Regions from separate parts of the Paenibacillus mesotrionivorans genome, predicted to be linked through region 1. Evidence: riboswitches for the same ligand, from Rfam matches in the RefSeq annotation. Region 1 holds a riboswitch; each other region holds the start of a gene.
The links. Region 1 has a riboswitch for cyclic di-AMP ahead of ACI1P1_RS11575 (HAD family hydrolase). Riboswitches for the same ligand answer to the same signal wherever they lie in the genome.

Region 1 (7,980 bases):
ACCCCCTATCTCAGCGGCGGGTCCATAGAATAACTGCACTTTTGCATTTGGCATACTCGTAACTCACCGGGTAGGCTTTTAGATACAGGGATTTGCCTGGATCCGCTTCCCCCTCAAAAGCCGGAATACTCAAAGACTGAATACTCAAAGCCGGAACAATCCCTCTTGACATTGATAATGATAATTGTTATCATCAATATCGGTCTAAAACCTATTTCTACCATTACATCCTGGTGTGGCTCCTAGTTTGATCTTGTCAAAATCCAGCCCCATCCGTCTCAACTTACCATCACATTCGATATCATAGGGGGAGCATATTGTGAATAATCGCTATACGAAGAAATGGTTTGCCATCCTGGCCGGTGCGACGGCCTTATCCTTGACCCTGGCCGCTTGCGGCAGCAACAGCAATGACACGGGCGGTGCCTCCTCGTCTCCGGCCGCATCTTCAGCCGCTTCCGCACCAGCCTCCGCCGCCTCCACAGCGCCCGCGGAGCGCACCCTGAAGGACGGTCTGGGCCATGACGTGAAAATTCCCGCCAATCCCAAACGCATCATCGCTTCCTATCTGGAGGATCATCTTGTTGCCATCGGCGTGATGCCCATCGCCCAATGGGGGACCTCCAAGGGCTCGAAGCAGGATTACCTGAACGACCATCTGTCCGCAATCCCGCCTGTTCCCAGCGATCTGCCGTTTGAGGCGGTAGCGGGCTTTAATCCGGACCTCTTGATCATCGGGGATACCAGTACCGTAGCCGGGGACAAGTACAGCCAATATTCCAAGATTGCGCCTACCTTCGTCCTGGGCGACGAAATCAACGGCGACTGGCGCCAGGCGCTGCTTAAGGTCGGCGAGGTTCTGGACAAGAAGGCGGAAGCTCAGAAGGCTTTGGATACGTATGACCAAAAAGCCAAGGATGCCAAGGACAAGCTGCAAAAAGCCTCCGGAGCCAAGTCCGCCGCCGCCATCTGGCTGGTAGGCAATAAATTCTTCGTGGTCAGCGAAGCCCGTTCCAGCGGAACCGTGCTTTATAAGGACCTGGGCTTTACCGTGCCTGCCGCCGTGAAGGAAATTTCCGCTGCCGGCAAGGCCAACTGGAATTCGATTTCCATGGAGAAGCTGGCGACCTTGGATGCTGACTATATCTTCCTCGTGAACAGCGATACGGCCACCGGCTCCGAGGCCCTGAAGGATCCGGTGTGGGGCACCATTCCGGCTGTTAAGAACAACCAGGTTTTCCAGTTCAACAAGGCCAAAAGCTGGCTCTACAGCGGGGCGGTAGCCAACTCCATGATCATTGACGATGTCCTCAAAAGCATCGTGAAGTAAGAATATAACCGGACAGCAGACAGGCCTTACTGTTTGCTGTCCTTTTGTTTCGGGGATATACCCCCGCCGCCTGTTTTTGAAAATAAGTCATGAAAATAAATTGACATTTCCAATAGTTCTGATTATTATAAAAATACGCTTAGTTTTCGGCTGCGGCCGGAAAGCGGGGGAACCACGCAATTGGGGCGAGTCATCTTAAGATGTAGGGTACCATCTACCCGAGCCCGTCAGCTAACCTCGTCAGCAGGAGATGGGTCATTTCTTTGCTTTTGACAAAGTAGAGTCGGGCCCTGTTCTTCAGGGCTCTTTTTGTGCTGTCCTACAATATCTACTCCGGCCCATTCCATGACCCCTGCTGGTGTCCGTGCGTCTGTTTCCTCCGCTTCCGCCGTGGAGCAAGAGAGAAAAAACACAATCCGGAAGGGAGACGGAACACATGCTTAAAGCGATTATTTTTGATTTTGACGGGACAATTATTGATACGGAGACGGCTTGGTACGAGGCTTTCCGGGACGCGTACCGGGAGCATAATGTGGATTTGACAGTGGAGCTGTACTCTGGGTGTATCGGAACCAGCCTCCATACCTTTAATCCCTACGAGTACCTTGTGACGGAGCTGAAGCTGCCGGTGAATCTGGACATTCTGCGTACCTCTGTCCGCGCCCAGCATACCGCTTTGATGGAGAAGGAGCTCCTGCGCCCCGGGGTGCTGGATTACCTGAAGGCGGCCAAGGAAGCGGGCCTGCGCATCGGTCTGGCCTCCAGCTCCTCCCGGGAGTGGATCGACCGTTATTTGAGCAGGCTGGGTATCGCAGACTATTTCGAGTGTATCCGGACGGCGGATGATGTGGAAAAGGTAAAGCCCGATCCGGAGCTGTACCTGCAGACGCTGGCCTGTCTGGGAGTGGCGCCCCACGAGGCGGTGGCCATTGAGGATTCTCCCAACGGAGCACGGGCGGCGGCTGCCGCAGGAATGTACAGTGTGGTGATCCCCAACCGGATTACCTCCCTGCTGGAATTCGAGCCCTGCAATTACAGGCTGGATTCTCTTTGTGACCTGGACTTCCGCCACTTGGTAACCAACCCCCAGGGCAGCTGAGCTTACAACTGACCTGTCTCCGGGCTGTGAGCATTTCCGGTCCGGGGGCCGGGATGTGTTAGCCAACACGCTCTAGAAGCCTTTACCGCATGAAAAGACAGAAAATTCAAAAAAATAAAGGAGTGGAAGAACATGAAAGCAGTGCAATTTGGCGCCGGGAACATCGGCAGAGGGTTCATCGGCATGCAGCTCTCCGGGTCAGGCTATGAGGTTTGTTTTGTGGCCCGGAATGAGCGGCAGATTGCCCTGCTTCAAAAACGGGGGCAATATACAGTCATGCTGGCAGGCGGTCTGGGAGGCGAGGATGTGTCCGTGGTCCGGAACGTGACAGCGTTGCGCATCTCTGACGGGGAAGCGGTGGCGCGCCAGGTGGCGGAGGCGGATCTGGTGACAACGGCGGTAGGCGCCGGCTCATTGAAGCATATTGCAGGCTCAATAGCCCGTGGAATCGAGCTGCGCCTGCGGGAGAATCCCCGCGTGCTTCACGTCATTGCCTGTGAGAATACCATCCGTGGCAGCTCCCAGCTCAAAAAATGGGTATACGCCCAGCTTGATCCCGCGCTGCACGGACAGGCGGAGAGGCTGGTTTATTTTCCGGATTCCATCGTGGACCGGATTGTGCCTGTGCAGCAGCAGGAGGATCCGCTTGCCGTTAAGGTGGAGCCCTTCTTCGAGTGGGTGGTGGACAAACGCGGCACGGCGGAGGACTTCCCGGCCATTCAGGGAATTATTCTTACTGATGAGCTGGAGGCTTACATGGAGCGGAAGCTGTTCACGGTGAACACCGGCCATTGCGTCGCCGCCTACTTCGGATACCTGGCCGGCTGCCTGACCATCCAGGAGGCCATGAGAAAGCCATTGGTCAAAATCAAGGTACGGAGGGTGATGCAGGAAACCGGGCGGATGCTGGTGGAAAAATACGGGCTCGATGAAAAAGCCCATGTGGCCTATATCGAGAAAACCCTGGAGCGTTTTGCCAATCCGGGTTTGACGGACCGGATCGAGCGGGTGGCCCGTTCGCCCTTGTCCAAGCTCTCCTACAACAACCGCCTGGTGCGGCCGGCTATGCTGGCTTCACGGCTGGGACTGCCGGTTTCCAATCTGGCCGATGCCATCGCAGCTGCGCTTCATTTTGACAGTAACAGCGATGAAGATGCGGTCCGGGTACAAAGGGTGATCCGCCAGAAGGGCATCCAATCGGCTCTGGGGGAACTGACCGGCATTCCGGTGCGCCATCCCCTGCACAAGGAAATTGTCAGCAGGTACTACAGGCTGAACGAGCGTTATGCGGCCGGTTACAAGCTGGCTGACGGACGGTAATTGCAGACATGACAAACTATAGCAAAATAAGCCGCTTTCAGAGTAATCTGAACGGCTTTTTTTGTCTTTTTTGTCGCATATGGGAAAATGTTTGGGCCTTTCATCACATGTTCAGTATTTGTTCATAGCCACGTAGTATCATTGATTGTAACAGACGACAAAACCACCAGCCAAAGGAGTGGAATTAATGGAGAAGAAAAAAATAATGGTTGTGGACGATACGGCATTTATGCGGATGGTCATGCGGACCATTATGGAGGAATTGGGCCATGAGGTGGTGGCGGAAGCGCAGAACGGCGCGGAAGCGGTCAATATGTACCATTTCGTAAGACCCGATTTGATCACCATGGATATTACCATGCCTGAGATGGATGGAGTCAGTGCTCTCCGGAAGATTAAGACGATGGATGCTTCCGCTAAAGTTGTCATGTGCTCGGCCATGGGCCAGCGGGAAATGGTGCTGGATGCCATCCGCAGCGGCGCCAGCGATTTTGTGGTGAAGCCGATCCAAAAGGAAAGAGTATCCGAAGCGATCCAAAAAACCTTCAGCCGGGCATAATGCCCCGTGCTATTAAACCGGGCCTTGCGGTTCCGCGTCTAATTCATATCCAGCAGATCCGTATGGCTTTAAGGGTACGGTGAAAAGGAGTGGTGTGAATGAATACGAGGGAACGTGCAAGGTCTTTTTTGCGTTGGGCGCTGCTCTGCACCCTTACTGGTGTTTTGTTAACCGGCTGTGGTCCAAATGGGGAGGCGTTGCCGGGGACTTCCGGCAGTCCGGAGCTTCATGCTGCGACCCCTCAAGCAGGTTCGTTGCCGCCGTCTTCCGCACCTTCGGTGGCGCAGGCAAGTTCAGGTACTCCGGAAGTGGGGGCTTCACCGGAGGAGGATGACACGGATTTATGGTTCCGGATTGACCAGATGGATTTTGTCAACGACAAGGTCGGCTGGGTAGCCGGGGAAAATACGTCGGGCCCCTTTGTAGGTCGGACCTCCACCGGGGGTACGGATTGGACCAAGGTGGGGACGGACGGCATGTATATAACCGCACTTGCAGCTGTGGAGCGGGACCGCGGGTTTGTGGTGGGGAACTCGGACTGCCAGGAGCAGAAGGGGATTCTCGGATGTTCGTCCAAGGGCATCTATGAAACAACGGACGGCGGGGCTCATTGGACTCCACGGTGGGAAACGCAAACTTCCCAACAGGAGGGGAATCCGTATACGGCAGAGGTTCTGTCTCTCAGTCCAAAAGGGTGGGGATATGCGGTTGCGGCTCATCAGCTTCTGCTCACCCGTGACGGCGGCGCCTCTTGGGAAGCCGCGGCCTTCAATGGCAAGCTGGAGGGTTTTGTCCCGGAGAAGGCGGTGTTTACCGGCCAACTGCAGGGTTGGGCGGCAGGCTACGTGGTGGCGCCGGGCTGTGCCGGGAGCGCGAAGCCCGCTGAGGTGGATGACGGCTGCCGGATACCCGCTGTGGCCTACACGGACAATGGCGGCAGCGGCTGGCGGCTGGATGAGCTGCCGGAGGCGGAGCGGGGGCAGACGGTGATCGGCGTTTCTGCGCCGGGTGGGCATACAGCCTCCGTGTTATTGTTCAATCCCGCCAACCTGGAGGCTTCCTACTACAGCAGCGCTGCCGAATTACCCGGCAATTGGCGGAAGATCAGCCAATTCCGCGGCGGGCGGCCGTATGCCAGAGATATGCATTTCCTCTCCGCGGACAGAGGCTTTGTGGCGCTGACTCCCGGAGCAGGCCCTATTGAGGGCGGGCTGATGGTGACCGGAGACGGCGGCAAAAAATGGGAGACGGCGCCCATGGCGGACATTGTAGGCGTCAGCCGGATCTGCTTTGCGGATGAGCGGCTGGGCTGGCTGCTGGCGGAAGCCAACCGGGAGAGCCACGCGCTTTTGAGGACACGGGACGGCGGAGAAAATTGGGAAAGAGTCACTCTTCCGGCGGAGGTGTTCGGCAGGTAGGCAGGGGGACACACGCTCCCTCCTATGCATAGTGTATAAAAAGGAACATCAGGCAGGCTTGCATGGCATGCAGGCACCATTCCTTGAGACACTTGTGGGAGGGGAAGCGTATGGGAAATGAAAAGCCGTACCTGGTGCTGGAGTGGAACGACCATTTGACCGATGCTGCCGGTTGGGTGGTCGTTCACCGTTTTGTGCAGGGGTATGCCAGCGGCGGCACCCGCATGCATCCGGCCGTTACCCGCCGGGAGGTGGAGCGTCTGGCCAAGGTCATGGCCTATAAATATGAAGCCGGGGGCAGCGTCACCACCGGCGGCTGCAAGGCGGGTATCGCCTATGATTATAAGGCTCCGGACGCCAAAGCGGTGCTGGGCCGTTTCCTGAGAGCCATGAAACCCTATTTGCAGGCGGGTGTGTCGTTGGGCGGGGATTTGGGCGTAGCCTTTGCGGATGTGCTGGCGGTGATGGAGGAGCTTCAGGTGGAGCTGATTACGCCTGCGATGAAGCGCGATCCCCATGTGATGGAAGGGCTGCAGGCCTACCGGAGGCTGCTGGAGGAAACGGTGGACGGAACATTTCTGCTGAACGATGCGGTAACCGGCTATGGCGCGGCCTATTGTGCCGATGAGGCTTGGAGGGCTCTGCGGCAGGCCGGTGACCGCAAAGGGGAGACGGACAGCAGGGGTGGCACTGGCGCTGGAACCGGCGTTGAGGATCATCCTGTCGGATCTGTCCCTGAAGACCAGGCGCGAGGTGCAGGAGCCCGGGTAGTGGTTCAGGGTTTTGGCTGCGTGGGGGCGAGCTGCGCGTTTTTGCTTCACCGGATGGGATACCGGGTGGTCGGCATAGCGGATGCCAATCTGCTGGTGGAAAACCCCGCCGGACTGGATGTGCCCGCCTTGGTGCAGGGCCGGATGAAGCACGGGGAGCTCGCTTCGGCCAGCTTTCGCCCGGAGGACCGGGTGCGGCCCAATGGGGAATGGCTGGACATCGACTGCGAGATTCTGGTTCCGGCGGCGCTGGAGGATGTGATTCATGCAGGCAATGCCCATCAGGTGAGGGCGGCGCTTGTGGTGGAGGGAGCCAACATTCCGGTTTCCCCCGAGGGGGATGCGGTGCTGAAGGAACGGGGCATCCATGTGGTCAACGACTTTGTGGCCAATTTGGGGGCCATCCGGTTTTATGACGCCGCCATCTTCGGCCACGTCCGCTCGGGAGCGGCGGAGGTGCTGCAGGACATCGAAGTGCTGTGCCGGCGCAACACCTCCCGTCTGCTGGCTGAGGCCAAGCGGCTGGGCCTGTATGAGCGGGAAGCGGCAGAGCTGCTGTTCCAGCCCCGGGGGCAGGATGCTGCAACCCAGCAACCCCAGTAATCCCAGCAGCCCTAGCGGTTGCCTCACTAGCTCCACCAGCTCCACTAGCCCCTAGCCCCACCAGTCCAACCAGTTGCACCAGCCTCACTACCACACCTGTTCTACTAGCTTTATTCACCTCACCAGCCCCACCAGCTCCACGAGCCCCATCAGCACCACTAATCCCGCCAGCCCCACCTGCTCAAAAGGCCGCTAACGGAAGCACCAACCTTCCGCTGGCGGCTCTTTGTTTAGTTGAAGGACTGACTGCAGCGGCTTACCGACCTTCTGTCACCGACCGCACCCGCCTGTACCGCCTGGAGCAGACGCTGGAGCGCCCACCCAACTGCATCCCCTTGCGTAAAGGACTGAGGAGCCCCTATTTGGCGAAAACGAGTTGTTTTTCCACTTATGCGGACTGAGGAGCCGCTATTTGCAGGGAATCAGCCGGTTTGGAGGCCTGCAGAGAGAAATAACGTACCGTGTGTCCGCGAAACCACCAAAAACGGGTTTTTTGGCAAAATAACGGAACCACGGTCCGATAGCCCGGGACGGGGGGTAGTAGGTTGGTTTTTGTAAAGGAACCACGGTCCGTTCAACCGAGACAGCGGGTAGTAGGTTGGTTTTGTAAAGGGGTCTCGCCCATCCCGGACCCGTCACAGAAGGAACATGGCGAAAACCGTTGTGACAGCCAGCCCGATCACCACGGGCTTCACGTTCCGGCGGGCCAGCTCGAAGGGGTCCACGCCGCAGATGGCGGCTGCCGGAATCAGCGCCCACGGGATCAGCGTGCCGCCTCCTACCCAGATGGCGGCGATCTGGCCCATGGCCGTCAGCGTGGCGATGCCGTGGCCGATTGAGGCGGCGAACAGATTGGCGATGGAGCCCGCCAGCGATATGCC
Region 2 (7,980 bases), on a different contig from region 1:
CCTGTAATACCTGTGCCGGGTGCTAATGCGGCGCTCTCTGCGCTGATTGCGTCAGGCCTGGACACCACCGGCTTCCGTTTTGCGGGCTTCCTGCCCCGGGACAAAAAAGGTCTGAGGGAAAAACTCTCCTCCCTTCAAGGGGTGAAGGAGACTCTGTTATTCTATGAATCTCCGCACCGGGTAGGCAAAACGCTGGAGGCAATGCTGCAAACCTGGGGCAACCGACAGGTGGTGCTGGCTCGGGAGCTGACTAAACGCTACGAGGAGTTTGCCCGGGGAACCCTGGAGGAAGCACTTAGCATGCTGGAGGCGGCTCCGCCCTTGGGTGAGTATTGCCTGGTGGTAGAGGGAGCTTCTGCAGATGGGCCTGGGGAACATGACATGGCCGCTGAAGCAAGCTGGTGGAAGACTCTGTCGGCAGCAGAGCATGTGGAGCGGTATGAAGCCGACGGGCTCAGCCGCAAGGAGGCCATGAAGAAGGCAGCCGGGGACCGGGGCGTGTCCCGCCGGGATATCTATCAGGAGCTGCTGGAGGAATAAGGGGGCATTCGCCCCCGTTTTGGCTTATCTATTAGTAGGTTTGGGCAACAGGCCGGAGGACAAAAAATATCCCTCAACAACCACGCCGGCTTTGCGTAGGTTGTTCAGGGACTAGAGGAGATATAAAAAGGTTAGAATTAACATTGGTTATGGATTTATTATACACTATAATTCCTATTTTGTCACAGGGTTAGGCATCTCAGTTAGGCAAACATTACAAACAATTTTTCCTTTAAAGTAGGCAACGTTCTCAGCATTGCCACAAAAGATGCAAGCAGGCTCGTATTTCTTGAGCATGATGCGCTCGCCATCTACATAAATTTCAAGAGCGTCCTTCTCGCCAATTCCCAAGGTGCGGCGAAGTTCGATCGGGATTACAACCCGGCCCAGCTCGTCCACTTTTCTTACAATACCAGTAGATTTCATCATTGTATATGTTGCTCCTCTCAAATTTGGTGGCAGATTTTACAATCGTCATCTTTCGACATCGCACTTTATTATGATACCAACCATTCCCAAAATAGTCAACTGTTTTTTTGTAAAAAAAGGTACTAAATTTTGGCTTATAAAATCCCATAACCCTGATAACAGTGGACTTTTTTCGAGTAATATTTTTGCCGGAAAAATCGAATAGTAATATTACTAGTTTTTAAGGAATATCCGTTCGGGACTAAAGGAGGTTGTTTGCGACATTTTTCGACAAGTGAAAAAGAGGACTTTTACCTCAATCCAATGAAGGGGGGCGCGGACATGTCAGGCAAACTGTCGGAAGAAAAGGTATTTAAGGATCCGGTACATAATTACATCTACGTCCAGGATGAAACCATATGGGAGCTGATTAATTCAGCAGAGTTTCAACGGCTTCGGAGGATCAGGCAGCTGGGCACGTCCTATCTGACCTTCCACGGGGCGGAGCACAGCCGGTTCTCCCATTCTCTCGGTGTGTATGAAATAACCCGGCGGATTATATCGCAATTCGAAAAAAGCGGATTTTCCGATTGGCCGCGGGAGGAACGGTTATTATGCCTGTGTGCGGCACTGCTCCATGATTTGGGGCACGGCCCCTTTTCCCATTCCATCGAAAGGGCCTTTAATAGCGACCACGAGGAGTGGACTTGCCGGATTGTTCTGGGGGAAACCCAGGTGAACCGGATTCTGCGCAAGGCTGACCCGGAGCTTCCTGAGAAGATTGCCGCCGTTATCCGGAAAACCTACGAGAAAAAAATAGTGGTAAGCCTGATCTCCAGCCAGATGGATGCAGACCGGATGGATTATCTGCTGCGTGACGCGTATTATACCGGTGTGGATTACGGCACCTTCGATCTGGAGCGGATTCTGCGGATGGTCCGCCCCCATAAGGGACATATTGTGGTGAAGGAGAGCGGCATGCACGCGGTGGAGGATTACCTGATGTCCCGCTATCAGATGTATTGGCAGGTCTACTTTCACCCTGTCACCCGGAGCGGGGAAATTCTGCTATCCAAAATATTCGACCGGGCGCGAGTATTATATGGGGGTGCGCATACTTTTTCCTTCCTGAATGATACGCTGCGCCGGCTGTTCGACCATTCCATGACGGTCAACGATTATCTGCACCTGGATGAAGCGCTGATGCAGGTGGCCTTTATGCAGTGGACCAAGGATTCCGATCCGGTGCTGGCTGATTTATGCGGCCGTTTCCTGGATAGGCGGCTCCTGAAATATGTGCCTCTGGAGGAAAGCGAGATCCCGCTTACCCGGGGGGTGCGGGACTGCCTGTTGAAGGTGGGGCTTGATCCGGATTATTATATGTATCTCGATTTTCCGGCGGATCTTCCGTATGATGTATATAAACCCGGCGAGGTGGAGGAGAAGCTTCCGATTCTGCTGCTGGATGCCCGAGACCAGCTATTCGAAATCTCCAGCCGCTCGGAAATTGTCCGCTCCATCAGCGGCATCCGCCAAGGGCAGCATCACATTTATTTCCCGGAGGAGCTGCTGGCGGCGGAATCCATGCCCGACGAGCTGTGGCAGCTGCTGCAGAAGCGATCGTAGCCGCTTCTCCCATTAAAAACGTCAAGAATGCAACCGCAGAAAAGAGGTACAAGCATGTTTACCGACACACACACCCATATGGACAGTCCGTCCTTTCAGGAAGACCGGCATGAGGCGCTGATGCGGGCATATGAAGCCGGCGTCACCCGGATTGTGAATGTGGGCTTTAACCGTGAAACCATTCCCACTACTCTGGAGCTGTCCCGGACGTATGATTTTGTCTATGCGGTGCTGGGCTGGCACCCCCAGGATGCCAAGGATATGACACCGGAGGACCTGGAGGAGCTGGAGGAGCTGCTGAAGCTTCCCAAGGTGGTGGCTCTGGGCGAAATCGGCCTGGATTATTATTGGGACACCTCCCCCAAGGATGTGCAGGCTCGGGTTTTCCGGGAGCAGATCCGGCTGGCTAAGAAGCTGGGCAAGCCCATTGTTATCCATAACCGGGATGCCCATCAGGATATTCTGGAGATTCTGAAGGAGGAAAAAGCGGCAGAGGTAGGCGGCATCATGCATTGTTTCTCCGGCAGCTGGGAAACGGCAAAAATGTGCCTGGACATGAACTTCCATATTTCCTTCGGAGGACCGGTTTCCTTCAAGAATGCCAAGCAGCCCAAAGAGGTGCTGGCCCGGGTTCCCCTGGACCGTTTGCTCCTGGAAACGGATGCCCCGTATCTGACCCCACATCCTTTCCGCGGGAAGCGAAACGAAACCGGATATGTGCGTTATGTGGCAGAGGCAGCTGCCGAAATCCGCGGGATGTCCGTAGAGGAAATCGCCCGGATTACCACCGAAAATGCGGTTAAGCTGCTGGGCCTGAAATGACCGTTTATAAGTTTACATTATAATAGAAGAAACGGGTTAGGAGCAGGTCTTAAATGGGCTTGGAAACCCGCTGAATACAAGGCTTTATGGGGGAAAAATATGCGCGCCGCCGGGGAGCGGGATTTCCCGGTGGTTCCGTTCTGTTTTGAGCGTGAAGAAGGGCGTAAATTGTCTGTAATGTGAAGTTAATCGTAGAAAAAAACATGCCGGAGGACTCAGTCCCCGGCATGTTTGATTTTCCGGGGAAGCGACACCCGTGTGAAGTAGAGGATAACCAGAAAACCCGCCGCTACAGCTGCCAAGGCCTCCAGCCTGCCGCTGCCGTGAAAGCCAATAAGCGCAGCTCCCATTGCTATGTTGGAGAAGAGCAGTGCGGCTTCGCAGATGCGGGACACTGCCTTGACTCTGCGTTCCGCATCCAGCGGATACAGCTCCAGCCAGAAGCTGTACCGGTGGCTCTGGGCCAACGAGGACACTGTGGCGCAATTCATCACCAGCACAACCCCGTAAATGAGCAGAACCGCTGCCGTATGATTCACGGCCAGGAACAACAGGATGGCTATCACGGAGGTGCGTACCAATATGGCATAATATTCTGAACGGATAAAGGTCTTGGCATACAGATACCGGTGTGTGTCCTCCTGCCGGAAGGGAATCCGAGAGGTGATCCCCCCGAGAAAACGTCTTGCCGCCGGTTTGGTTTTTAGCTTCGGCACATCGGCAAACCAGCTGTAGAAGGTGTAGTGACGCTTGAGGCTGATTTCCTCCCGGCGGATCAGATGCTCCCAGGCCACTCTGTGCCGGGGGAACGGCAGCACCACCAAGCTTTGCACTACCGCCGCCAGAAGGAGTAGCAGCCATGCCTTCCCCGGGTTTTCCGTCAACAGGGCGAAGGGCAGGACCACCGCAGCCACCCAGCGGACGAGAGTCTCGGCGCTGCGGTTCAGCCGGTAGACCAGCCGGTCCGCCCGGAAGCGGCCCAACACCGCCAGCAGCTTGGCGGCCGCAAGATACAAGGCGGCATGTGCGAAGGGAAGCGCTGCCTCATCCGCACAAGCCAGATACAACGGCCAGACCAGGAGCAGCAGCAGGAGGGTGACCGCAGCTTGGAACACGAAGCTGTATACAATCGAGCTGGTCCACCAGCTGCGCAGCCTCGCTTCGGCCGGGGCCAGAAATACCATATCCGCCTGCTTCATGAAGGTGCGGATTCCGGTCATCCCCAGGGGCAGGGCCAGCAGGGGGGTGGTAAACCTCCAGTAGGGAAACGCCTCCGGAAGGCTCTGCAGAAACTTGCCGTAATAATAAGCGCCTATTATAAAGAACATTAATAAAAATCCGGCGAAGCCGCTGCGGGCGGCATAGCTGATATAGATGAAGCTCTCCTTCCAGAAAGCTGCCGCTCTTTTGCGCCACAGATCCGCGAAATCCTCCCTCATCCGACGGCGCCTCCCGACGCGGCCAGCACACAGAAGGCATCGTCCAGACTACTGCCCGCAGGCAGGCCCGCCGCTTTCAAAATCTCGGGAAGGGTCCCTTTGGCGGCGATGCACCCTTGATGGAGAACAATGAACTTGTCGCAGTAGCGCTCAATGGTGGACAAGATGTGGGAGCTGATCAGGAAACTGGCTCCCTTTTGCCGCATCTCCACCATCAGCTCCAGCAGGGAGCGGATACCAAGGGGGTCCAGGCCCAGAAACGGCTCATCTATAATATAGAGGGGCGGCTCCGTCAGGAAGGCGTTCATGATCATCACCTTCTGCTTCATCCCTTTGGACAGATGCGCGGAGAAGCTGTCCTTTTTGGCCGTCATATGGAAGGTGTCCAGCAAAGTGGCGGACCGCTGCGCATACAAGGGCCGCTCCAGTCCGTAAGCTCTTGCCGTCAGCTCCAGGTGCTCGCTGATGGTCAGCTCCTCATACAACTCCGGGGACTCGGGCACATAGGCAAAGGACGAGCGATATTCCAAAGGTGCCTCGGCCAGGGTACGCCCGCGGACCCGGATTTCTCCCTTCTGGGGCTGGAGCAGCCCCAGAATATGCTTGATCGTGGTACTTTTGCCGGCGCCGTTAAGTCCGATCATGCCCACCATCTCACCGGGAAATACGTCAAAATCCACATCCTTCAGAACAGGCTTGCGCGGGAAATATCCCCCGTACAGCCCTTTTACCTGCAGCATCGGTTCCAAACCGTTCACCCGCTTCTTACGTTATGTATTCTTCCGCTATTATATAGAAAAAGCTCCGGGCGATGCAATTAAACCGGGGACAAGATAGTGGAAAAGGAAGGGAATGGGAGGTCAAAACGGAAGGATTTGGTGCTGGAAAAAGTGCGTGGGACAGGGTATGAGGGGAGGTAAACAAACTGTAAATATGATGGGAAATTAGCCCTTCGATGTCAAAATTTTTTGATAATTCTTTCAGGAAAGCAATAAAAAATTCATAATTAAGCCGTCATAAGCCATTGAAATTAAGAAATAAAGAGATAATGGATAAAACGAGTGAGATAATGAGATAAAAAAACCATTTTTAATCGCATACATGGCTAATTTTAACCGATTTATGGACTTTTCGCTATTTACAACTTTAGCCTGAGGCATTAATATACAACACATGATAACTTAATAGTGCTTGCCAAATTTCCAATTCGCTGAGTTTCCATTTTGGAAAACGGGGGAACCGAATGTGAACAGCTTCATGGCTTTGTGGACGGCCTTGAAGTGACGGCACGGTTTTGGGGTGAATCCTTTTGACGGCTGCTTTGCAGCCCGGAGAGGTAGGGCGACTCTTTCGTCCGAATCCGTCAGCTAACCTCGTAAGCGTTGAAGAGAGGATACTTGTCGTGCATTTTTATGCTTAGTTTGCCACGAGAAGATACCTCTTCACGGGGCTATTTATGTTGTTCCCCGTGATATTCATAATTCAACCGCTCATCATATTCGCGAAGGAGGTGCTGCGCGAGGAGCCAGATTCCGGCTGCAGCCTGCTTTGAATGCGAGGAGAATTGGTTTTTAAGCATGAAGTTATAATCAAACCAATAGTCACGTCAAAAGAACCCTGTATCATACCAGACGGCGGACTATGAAGGAGGACCGATTGAAGTGGGCGCTATCCCTGTTCAGGAAACCCATGAAAAACGATCATCCAGCATGGCCTTCGCATTGCGATGGGAGCATGAAAACGGGCGCAGAATTATTATAGCAGCAGCTTTCTCGATCGCCTTAGCCTTCATGTTTTTCATGTTGTTGTACGGTACGGCTACCAAGAGCGTATCCGTAGTGGTGGACGGACAAGAAACCGTGGTTGTAACGCGGCAAGATGTTCTTAAACACCTACTGGATGAAAAAGCAATTTCGTACGGTGAGAATGACCGTATTTCCCTGCCTGTGGATACCAAGCTGCGGAATGGGGACGTCATTGTGCTGAATCACACCTCGCCGGTGCAATTGACTGCCGATGGAAAGACCTTAACGTTGTATACAACCGGAAAGACGGTTGCAGGCGCTTTGGAGGATTTAAATATTGGCACGGACCCGCTGGATAAGATTACTCCTGCACTGGAGGAAAACTTAGGCGCCGGGGAAGAAATCAAGATCGTCCGCGTCACCAAGGAAATCGCTGAGCAGTCGCAGCCGATTGCCTTCGAAACGGTGAAGCAGAATGACAGCAACCTGCTGAAGGGCAAGGAAGAGGTTGTTCAGGACGGCGTAGAAGGAACCAAGGTTATCAAAACAGAAAAGGTTTACGAGGATGGCGTTTTGGTAGCGGAGAACAAGGTGGACGAAACGATTGCCGCCGAAAGCGTCAGCAAGGTGGTAGCCGTGGGCACCAAGGCTCCGGTGGTAACCGTGTTAAGCGCAAGCTCTCCCAATATGGATGAAGTCACCAAGAACGGGGTAAACTTTGGCTATAAGAAGATCTTGAACAATGTGACCTTGACGGCATATTCTGCCGGCGTGGCCTCCACAGGCAAGGATGAGGACCACCCGCAATACGGTGTGACCTCCAGCGGCACGACTGTAACCGAGGGCCGTACCATTGCTGTGGACAAAAGTGTGATTCCCATGGGCTGGTGGGTCTATATCGAAGGCATCGGCTTCCGCCGTGCCGAGGATACAGGCAGCGCCATTAAGGGCAATAAGATCGACGTATACTTCGACAGCAATGCGTATGCCAACAAGTTTGGCACCAAGCGAGGTTATACGGTGTATGTGATTGGTCCGAAAAAGCCGGTTACCGACTAACGGGTTTGGATCTGTCCGGCTAGGGCTTGTTCCAAGTGGATACCTTTCGAGAAGAGGCTGCCGGCCTCTTCTCTTCCTGTTTATTAAGACGAAGCGGCGAAGGGAAAAGTTGCGTCTATGCTAAAAGAAATTATTGTGGTGGAGGGTAAATCCGATACGGCGGCTATAAAGCGTGCCGTGGAGGCCGAGACCATTGAAACCGGCGGCTCCGCTATCAATCAGGCCGTCTACGAAAAGATCCGTCTGGCCTTGAAGCGCAGGGGTGTTATTATCTTCACCGATCCCGATCATGCAGGAGAACGGCTGCGGCGGCTGATTACCGCTCGCTTTCCGGGATGCAA
Region 3 (7,980 bases), on a different contig from region 1:
GGTGGGCGGCCTGGCCGACTGGTTTGCAGTAACAGCCCTGTTCCGACATCCGCTGGGCATCCCCATTCCGCACACGGCCTTGCTGCCCCGGAACCGGGAGAAGATGACCCAGGCACTGGTCACCATCGTGCAGAATAATCTGCTCAATAAAGAAAGCCTGGTGGACAAGCTCCGGGAGCTGGAGGTGGCGGAGCGCCTGATGGGCGCAGCCCGGAAGGGACTTTCCTCCCCCCGCTTCAAGGACACCGCCAAAGCCTGGGTGCTCTCCCTGCTGTCACGCCCTTTGGACAAGGCATGGGGCGCTGCACTGCCCCAGCTTTCCCGCTTCGTCCGGTCCCGGGATTGGGCCGACGGACTCCTCTCGGTGGCCGGAGGCGAACCTGCCGTACGGCAGGCAACTGAGAAGCTGCTGGACCTGGCCGTGGACAAAGGAACCCACTGGGTGGTTACCGATGACGCCCGGCGGATGATGGGGAAGCTGGCCATCACCGCCATCGGCGGCCTCAAGATGAACGGCCTGATGCAATTTGCCGTGAATGCGGCGTTGAATTATTTTGACGAAGACCAGATCGGCAGCGCTATTCAGCTTGCTCTGGTCACCAAGCTCCGGGAGATTAGCCTGGAGGGCCATCCTACGAGGGAATCCATTCTGGCCTACCTGAAGAAGGAATGGGATGTCCATGTGCAGTCGCCGGACAACCGGGACAAGTGGAATGCCAAGCTTCAGGAGCTGCTCGGCAGCTGGGTGGAAAGCGACAAACCGCTTGCTCTTCTGGAGGAGCTGCGGGCCAAGCTGCATGATCAGGTGGAAAACGGCGGGCTGCTGGAGAAGCGGGTGTTCCCCTTTGTGGAAGACACCGCGGAGAAGCTCAGCCGCAACGATCGCCTGTTGGGCAACGTGAACAGCTTTCTGCAGGACACGACAGTCCGGTTCCTGGAAGCTAATCATTCCCGCATCGGCGGCCTGGTTCGCGAGAACATCGAGAAGATGGACAATGACACTCTGATTGCTCTCGTGGAGGACAAGGCCGGCAAGGATTTGCAGTGGATCCGGGTAAACGGCGCCGTCTGCGGCTTTTTCCTGGGGCTGGTGTTCACCACCGTGCGGATGCTGCTGGCGTAGGGCAGGAGTTACTCTTGTTGTCCTGCTGCTCAGGAGGCTTATATGGTTGGCCTGCCAACAGCCGTGATAGCGGACCACAAATGTCTGCTAATCGGAGATTTTTCATATTTTGGCTTCAATAGCAGATATAAAATGTCTGCTATTTTTGTTTTCAGATCCCTTTTTGAACAACATCAGGCCATTAGCAGACATTTGATGTCGCTATTTCCAAAAAAATAACCACCTCAGCGTAATAGCAGACATTTTCTGCCGCTTACATGTCCCCTCTCTCCGCCGGGCAGCTGGGTTTACTGCTCATCGCACCAACACAAAAAGACCATTCCATAAGTTGCCCCGAGGCAGCTCACAAAATGGTCTCCCTTGCCATTAGATTCTTTACTTGTTCAAGTGGTACGGCACGGTGGAGATGGTGACATCCTTATATTTGAACAGGTAATAACGAATCAGCAGGCTGGTTTGATTATGCAGGATATTCTGCCACCAGTGTTTAGGAATAAACTGCGGGATCAAGATGGTGATGTGCCCCGTCTCCGAGTTTTTCCATTCCACCGTTTCGATGAATTTCACCAGGGGTTTTATGATGCTTCTATAGCGGGAACGCAGCACGATAAGACGCACGCCGCAATCCCATTCCTCCCACTTCTTTTCCATCTTCTCGATATCCTCATCGTCAAAGCCAATGTATACCGCTATCACATTGTCAGTCATGGACTTGGCATAGCTGATGGTATTCATGACCACCCGTGTAATGCCCGCCACCGGAATGACAATTGTGTTGCCCTTGGCTTCCGGCTTGTCGGTAGCCAGATCAATCCGCAGCTCATCCGCAACTGCCATGTAGTGGCGGTGAATCTGCTGGAACATAACGTACACCACCGGCAGGAAGATAAACACCATCCACACCTGGCTGAACTTGGTGAACAAGAAAATCAGTGTTATCGACAGTGTGGTCACCATGCCGACTCCGTTAACCAAGAACCGGATTAGCCAGCCCTGAGGCTTTAACCGGTACCATCTGCGCATCATTCCCAGCTGCGAAAGCGTAAAGGGAATGAACACCCCGATAGCGTAGAGGGGGATCAGGTTCTCCGTGTACCCGTTGGAAACAATGGCAAGAACCCCTGCCAGGAGGCCCAGCACGATAATGCCGTTGGAGAAACCCAGCCGGTCGCCGCGGATCATAAAAGCGTGAGGCATGAACTTATCCTTGGCCAGCATAAAAGCCAGCAGCGGAAACGCAGCATAAGCGGTATTGGCTGCCAGGAACAGGATCAGGGCAGTGGTGCCCTGAATGAAGAAGTAGATCGGTCCCCGTCCGAATGCCGCTTCGGCAATCTGTGAAACCACCGTGACATCCTTCATGGGAGAGATGCCGTAGAAATAAGCCAGCAAGCTGATCCCCAGGAACATGGAGCCGAGGATAATCCCCATCAGCGCCAGTGTGGACGCCGCATTCTTCTCGGAAGGAGCCTTGAAGCTGGGGATGGCATTGGATACTGCCTCTACCCCGGTAAGGGCCGAGCAGCCGGAGCTGAAGGCCTTCAGCAGCAGGAACAGGGAGATGCCGGAAACATCCAGACCAAACTCCGCAGGAGTGGCCTGCACATCCCCTGTAGCCACCCGGAAGAGGCCTACAATAATCATCAGGAAAATACCCGCAACAAACAGGTACACGGGGTAGGCTAACACCTGGGCGGACTCCGTAATGCCGCGCAGGTTCATAATCGTAAGGAATAATATCATCACCAACGCAATTTCAATCCGGTACGGATGCAGATTCGGGAACGCCGAGGTCACCGCATCGGTAGCCGCAGAGGTGCTTACCGCCACCGTCAGGATATAGTCCACCAGAAGCGATCCGCCTGCTACCAGGCCGGTCCGGACGCCCAGGTTATCCTTGGCCACAATATAAGCGCCGCCGCCGGTGGGATAAGAGAATATGGTCTGCCGGTAGGACAGCACCAGTATCGTAAGCAGAGCCAGTACCGCAATGGATATCGGGATGGAATACCATAAGGCCGCAAAGCCCAGCGTAATCAGCACGATCAGTATTTGCTCCGTACCGTACGCTACCGAAGATAAGGCATCCGAGGACAGGATAGCCAGTGCCTTCAGCTTGCTGAGCTTTTCGTCTCCCAGCTCATGGGATTTCATAGGTCTGCCGATCAAAAACCGTTTTAAGCGCAATAACATCGTTTTTCCCCGCCTGTGCTGTTTAATAGGTATCAATAAGCTGTTTGTAAACGGGAAATCAGGAAGTGAACCATTCATCTTGGTTAGAATTTGTTCTACCGCCGCATCATATCCTCTTCCGCTGTCCAAAGTTCCTTCCATTTTCAGACAGCAAAAAAACACCACGAAGAGCCGTTCTCCGTAGTGCCGACGCACCAAGAGCCCCCTTCCCCTTATCAACGCTTGCGAGGTTAGCTGCCGGATTCGGACGGCAAGAGTCGCCCTACCCGTACGTCTGGACAAGCCCGCACAGGATTCACCCCGTTGTTCCCGTCAGGCCGTTAAGCCCTCATAAGAACAGTTGGTTCCCCCGTATCCCGCCAGCCGCGGGACTTCAGCGATACACCAGGAACATCCATTTGTGATTCCTCAGTTACAGAACGTATGTTACTCGTTTCGGCCTTCCTTGTAAAGGTTCGGATTCAAAGGGAAAGGGGCCAGATTTCGCTTACCGGTGTGGTTGGAAGCGATTTCTGTCCCCTAATTCAGCCATTCTCTTCATTGTTCTGGCTGTATCTCCGTTTATCGTTAAGGAAGAATTTCGAATACGTTGTTCAGACGGGTCAGTTGAAACACCTTCAGCACATTCGGCGCCAAAGCCTGCAGTCTGATCTTGCCGCCGGCCTCTACGCACTTCTTGTAGGCACTGACAATTACCCCTAACCCCGTACTGTCAATAAACCGGCAATCGCTGAAATCCAGAAGAAAATGTGTTGTCCCGTTGCTCACATATTCCCGCATACTCTCTCTGAACAGGGACGCTTCCTCAATGGAGAAGGTGGGAGGAATACGTATGACCTTTTCCTGCTGCATGTTAGTCACCTCTTAATTTGATATTCTCAACCATACCCTCCAGCTCATTGGCCATCGCACTGATCTCTTGCGCGGACGAAGCAAGGTTGCTGACCGTGGAGGACTGCTCTTCGATGGCGCTGGACACACTTTCGCTATTGGACGCGGTTTGCTCGGATATGCTTCCCATGGAATCAATAAGGCCGATAATCTGGTCGGAGGTGGCCACCTCGTCCCGGGTAATCTCTTCAATTTCCTTCACATTATGGGTGATCACCTGAACAGTGTCAATAATATGCATGAAGGCCCGGTCCGTTTCCTGGACAATGTCCACGCCTTGGGTAACCGCGGAGGAGGCTCCCTTCATAGCACCCACGGCTTTGCCGATCTGATCCACCATCCGTTCCACCAGCTCCGATATTTCATTGGCCCGTTTGTTGGATTCCTCGGACAGCTTGCGGACCTCTCCGGCCACCACTGCAAAGCCTCTGCCGTTTTCCCCGGCACGGGCGGCTTCGATCGCGGCATTAAGCGCAAGCAGATTGGTCTGCTGGGCGATGGCGTTAATTACAGCCACAATTTCCGTCACGGTGGCGGATTGGGTATTCAGGGAGGCCAGAATGGCTTCGGTTTCGCCGGTGCTAATGCTGATGGTCTCCATGGCTTTCACCGTTTCCTGGACGCGTACGCGGCCGTCCTGGGCGGCTTTGTCGGAGATGTCCGCATTTTCGCTGGCAGTAGAGGCTTTGTTCAGGGCCAGCTGCACCAGACTGGACAGCTGCACCAGCACCTGCGACGCATTAACAACAGAATCGTTATTGTTCTCCGCCCCTGCTGCAATCTCCTGCATGTTGGCGCTGATCTCCTCGATGGAGGCGTTGATTTCCTCCGAGGAGGCGGCCATTTCCTGGGACATATTCATCAGCAATTCGGAGCCATCGCGGATTTTGCGGATCATCAGATCCTGCTTGTGGATCATCAGGTTGAAGGATTCGCTCAGCTCCTGGAACTCATCCTTGGAGCGGATGGACGTATGGGCCGTCAGATCCCCGTCCCCTGCCTGCGCCATAGCCTTCTGGAGCTTCCGGATTGGCCGGATGACACCCATTTCGCTCATGAGATACCCGAGAAGCAGAGCGGCCAGGATACACACCAGGGTAATGACGATGGTATCGTTGCGGATGCTGAAGGCAGGCGCCATGTAGTCGTCGTAATTGGCCGTAGTGGCGACAATCCAATTGCCGGCTGGCTGGAATACAACATATTTATAAATGCCTTCAAAGGTGTAAAATCCGGCTTTTTTCTTGCCGGCCAGGACATCCTTCACCAGATTATTCAGCTCGGGAAAACCATTGTCAGCAGCATTCTCCTTCAGCACCTTGTCTTTGATGGGATGGGACACCAAAAGACCGGTTTTATCCACCATGTAGGCGTACCCGCTTTCACCGATTTTGACGTCGGCTACGGCTCCCGTAAGGGCCGGGAAGGAAACGGTGGCCAGAAGCACACCAGAGGTTTTCCCTCCGCTGGACAACGGCAGGGCGATGACAACGACAGGCTGGTTGCTGTCCTTGGAAATCAGCACCTCGCTGGTGACTGCAGTGCCGCCCAGAGCCTGCTTGAAATAATCACGGTCAGACACATTCAAATCCGGCGCTGCCGAGGAACTGGTTACAATGGCCTTGCCTTGTGCATCCGCAACAGCCAGCAGCTCGGTGAGTCCGCCGTTGTCCTTGTGCACGTTGACCAGATATTGATACGCCTCTGTCTTCAGCGGGGCATCCGCGGGCTTCAGAGGCAATTGGGACAGCGCCGTATTGCGCGCGGCAATCTGGAGGCTTTGGTGGACCTGCGTCAGCCTGCCCTCCACCTCCTTGGAGGTGGAAGCGGTAGTGGCCGCCAGCTGCTCCTCTATCGTGGACTGGAGGGCATCAGACGACAGGTTATAGGACAGGGTACCGGACAAGACCAGCGGGATACAGATCAGCAGGAACAAGAGCGTACTTATTTTGACACGTAAACTCAACTTCATTTCGTTCTCCTCCATCTCCACGGGACATTCAAATTGGGTCTATTGGCATTCCAGGATTTTCACAATGTTAATCGTATTGTCCACCATCTCCACATGATCGGAGAAACTGCGGATCAGATACAAACCTCTGCCTCCTTCATCCAATAGCCGGCTTTCGTCAATATCCAGCGGAATGTCCCGGTAACCCGACTTTCCCCCCGTGTCCTCCACCTGCAGATTCAGATGGGAGCCGTCCAAGGAATAGCGGATATAGATGGGTTTGGTGCAATCCTCGCTGTTTCCGTGAAAATAAGCGTTGGTCACGGCTTCGGCCAGAATCAGCTTCACATCAAAGGCCACCTGCTCCACTTCGGGACCCAGGTCACGGATAATCCCGTCGATCAGGCCCTGATGGTGATCCAAACCGAATAAAACCACTTCTTTTACACAAACTTCCATCCGTATCTCCCTGCCTTCACCTGATTGTCAACTCCAGCCATGTGCAGTCATCCTGCAGGATGGAGTCCTGTGTCGAGCGCTTCAGCGCTTCATATTCCCAATACGCAGTCTCCCCGCCTTCAAGCAGCTCCAAACCGTCCGTGTAAAAACAAAACCGGTCACCGGAGGAAAAGGGAATCTGTACAGAATCAAATCTGCTGTTCTCAAACATTCCGACGGGGGCACCCTTCACCTGCAGCCTGGTCCATTGCCCGTCCGCCCTGCAGTGGTCAAATTCGTTGATGCCCGCCGCCGCTGCAGTCAGCAGCCCTTCTTCAAAGTCAAGCAGGAAGCAGCAGACCGCTATATAGTCCTCGTCCAGATGCCGGACAATTTTGAGATTCAAATCCCGCAGGACCTCCTGGGGATGGGCATGCTCCTGCACGCTGTCGAAGAATAGCAGGCGCATGGCGGAGATATTCAACGCCGCCGTTAACCCCTTGCCGGTTACATCGCCGATGATGCCAATGACCTTGTCCGAACTGATCCGGTGAAAAAAATAAAAATCGCCGCTTAGGGTTCCGGCAGGGACATAGAGCTTCTGGAAGCCCGCCCGTTCCGGCAGGGGGAAATCCGCAGCCAGCCGGCGCTCCTGGAGCTGCACCGCACGCTTAATTTCCTTCTTGCTGTCGGTCACATCCCGCAGCAGCAGCTGGGTAGCGCTGACTCCGGCGAAGCTTACGGGAGCGCAGACAATGTCCAGATCGGCAGCCCGCCCGTCGTTCAGCACCGCCTTGATCTCCACCCGCATATTCTCTGTGGACTGGTCCAGATAGTTCAGAACTTTATTTTCCTTGCTTTTGAGAAACCCCCGATGAAAGAAGCTCTGCAGGCTGCAGCCTACCATCTGCTCCCGGTCCAGGCCAAACAGCACCTCCGATTGTTTATTGGCGAACAGCACCATGTCCTCCCGGAAGACAATAATCGCATCGGGACACAGCTCCACCAGATTCCGGTACCGCTCCTCGCTTTCCTTCAGAAGCAGGTCCGCCCGGACCCGTTCGGTGACGTCATGGACAACGGAATAGATGCAGTTGACTCCAAGCATGGTGATCATGCCGGTATGTATCTCCACGTACATGGTGGCGCCGTCGGCTCTTTTGTGACGGTCCATCAGGATCTGGTTAAGCTCCGTCCCTTCCTTCACTCTGTCCACGAAGGTTTTGTCCAGCGGGATGCCCGCCATCCGGGCTATACCGTCCTGGTCCTTAGCCTTCAAATCCTCAATGCTCAACGCCCGCAGCTCCGCCAGTCGGTACCCGTAGAAGTCCAAAGCGGCTTTGTTGGCGTCCACTATATTCCCGTTAGCGGGGTCGACCAGAAG

Region 2: another riboswitch for cyclic di-AMP. It lies ahead of ACI1P1_RS27830 (ubiquitin-like domain-containing protein); the one in region 1 lies ahead of ACI1P1_RS11575 (HAD family hydrolase).
Region 3: another riboswitch for cyclic di-AMP. It lies ahead of ACI1P1_RS06110 (APC family permease); the one in region 1 lies ahead of ACI1P1_RS11575 (HAD family hydrolase).

What each region holds. Positions count from the first base shown of each region.
Region 1 is NZ_JBJURJ010000006.1:363,441-371,420, reverse strand. Features, by position in the region: gene ACI1P1_RS11580 (ABC transporter substrate-binding protein) at 320-1,330, shown strand; cyclic di-AMP (ydaO/yuaA leader) riboswitch at 1,457-1,591, shown strand; gene ACI1P1_RS11575 (HAD family hydrolase) at 1,767-2,429, shown strand; gene ACI1P1_RS11570 (mannitol-1-phosphate 5-dehydrogenase) at 2,562-3,749, shown strand; gene ACI1P1_RS11565 (response regulator) at 3,937-4,308, shown strand; gene ACI1P1_RS11560 (WD40/YVTN/BNR-like repeat-containing protein) at 4,407-5,726, shown strand; gene ACI1P1_RS11555 (Glu/Leu/Phe/Val dehydrogenase dimerization domain-containing protein) at 5,837-7,099, shown strand; gene ACI1P1_RS11550 (hypothetical protein) at 7,735-7,980, opposite strand, start outside.
Region 2 is NZ_JBJURJ010000026.1:10,570-18,549, forward strand. Features, by position in the region: gene rsmI (16S rRNA (cytidine(1402)-2'-O)-methyltransferase) at 1-540, shown strand, start outside; gene ACI1P1_RS27805 (AbrB/MazE/SpoVT family DNA-binding domain-containing protein) at 715-969, opposite strand; gene ACI1P1_RS27810 (HD domain-containing protein) at 1,291-2,574, shown strand; gene ACI1P1_RS27815 (TatD family hydrolase) at 2,629-3,396, shown strand; gene ACI1P1_RS27820 (ABC transporter permease) at 3,612-4,835, opposite strand; gene ACI1P1_RS27825 (ABC transporter ATP-binding protein) at 4,832-5,575, opposite strand; cyclic di-AMP (ydaO/yuaA leader) riboswitch at 6,034-6,232, shown strand; gene ACI1P1_RS27830 (ubiquitin-like domain-containing protein) at 6,497-7,639, shown strand; gene rnmV (ribonuclease M5) at 7,757-7,980, shown strand, end outside.
Region 3 is NZ_JBJURJ010000003.1:355,851-363,830, forward strand. Features, by position in the region: gene ACI1P1_RS06105 (DUF445 domain-containing protein) at 1-1,123, shown strand, start outside; gene ACI1P1_RS06110 (APC family permease) at 1,499-3,316, opposite strand; cyclic di-AMP (ydaO/yuaA leader) riboswitch at 3,521-3,705, opposite strand; gene ACI1P1_RS06115 (STAS domain-containing protein) at 3,884-4,168, opposite strand; gene ACI1P1_RS06120 (methyl-accepting chemotaxis protein) at 4,170-6,179, opposite strand; gene ACI1P1_RS06125 (ATP-binding protein) at 6,219-6,617, opposite strand; gene ACI1P1_RS06130 (SpoIIE family protein phosphatase) at 6,634-7,980, opposite strand, start outside.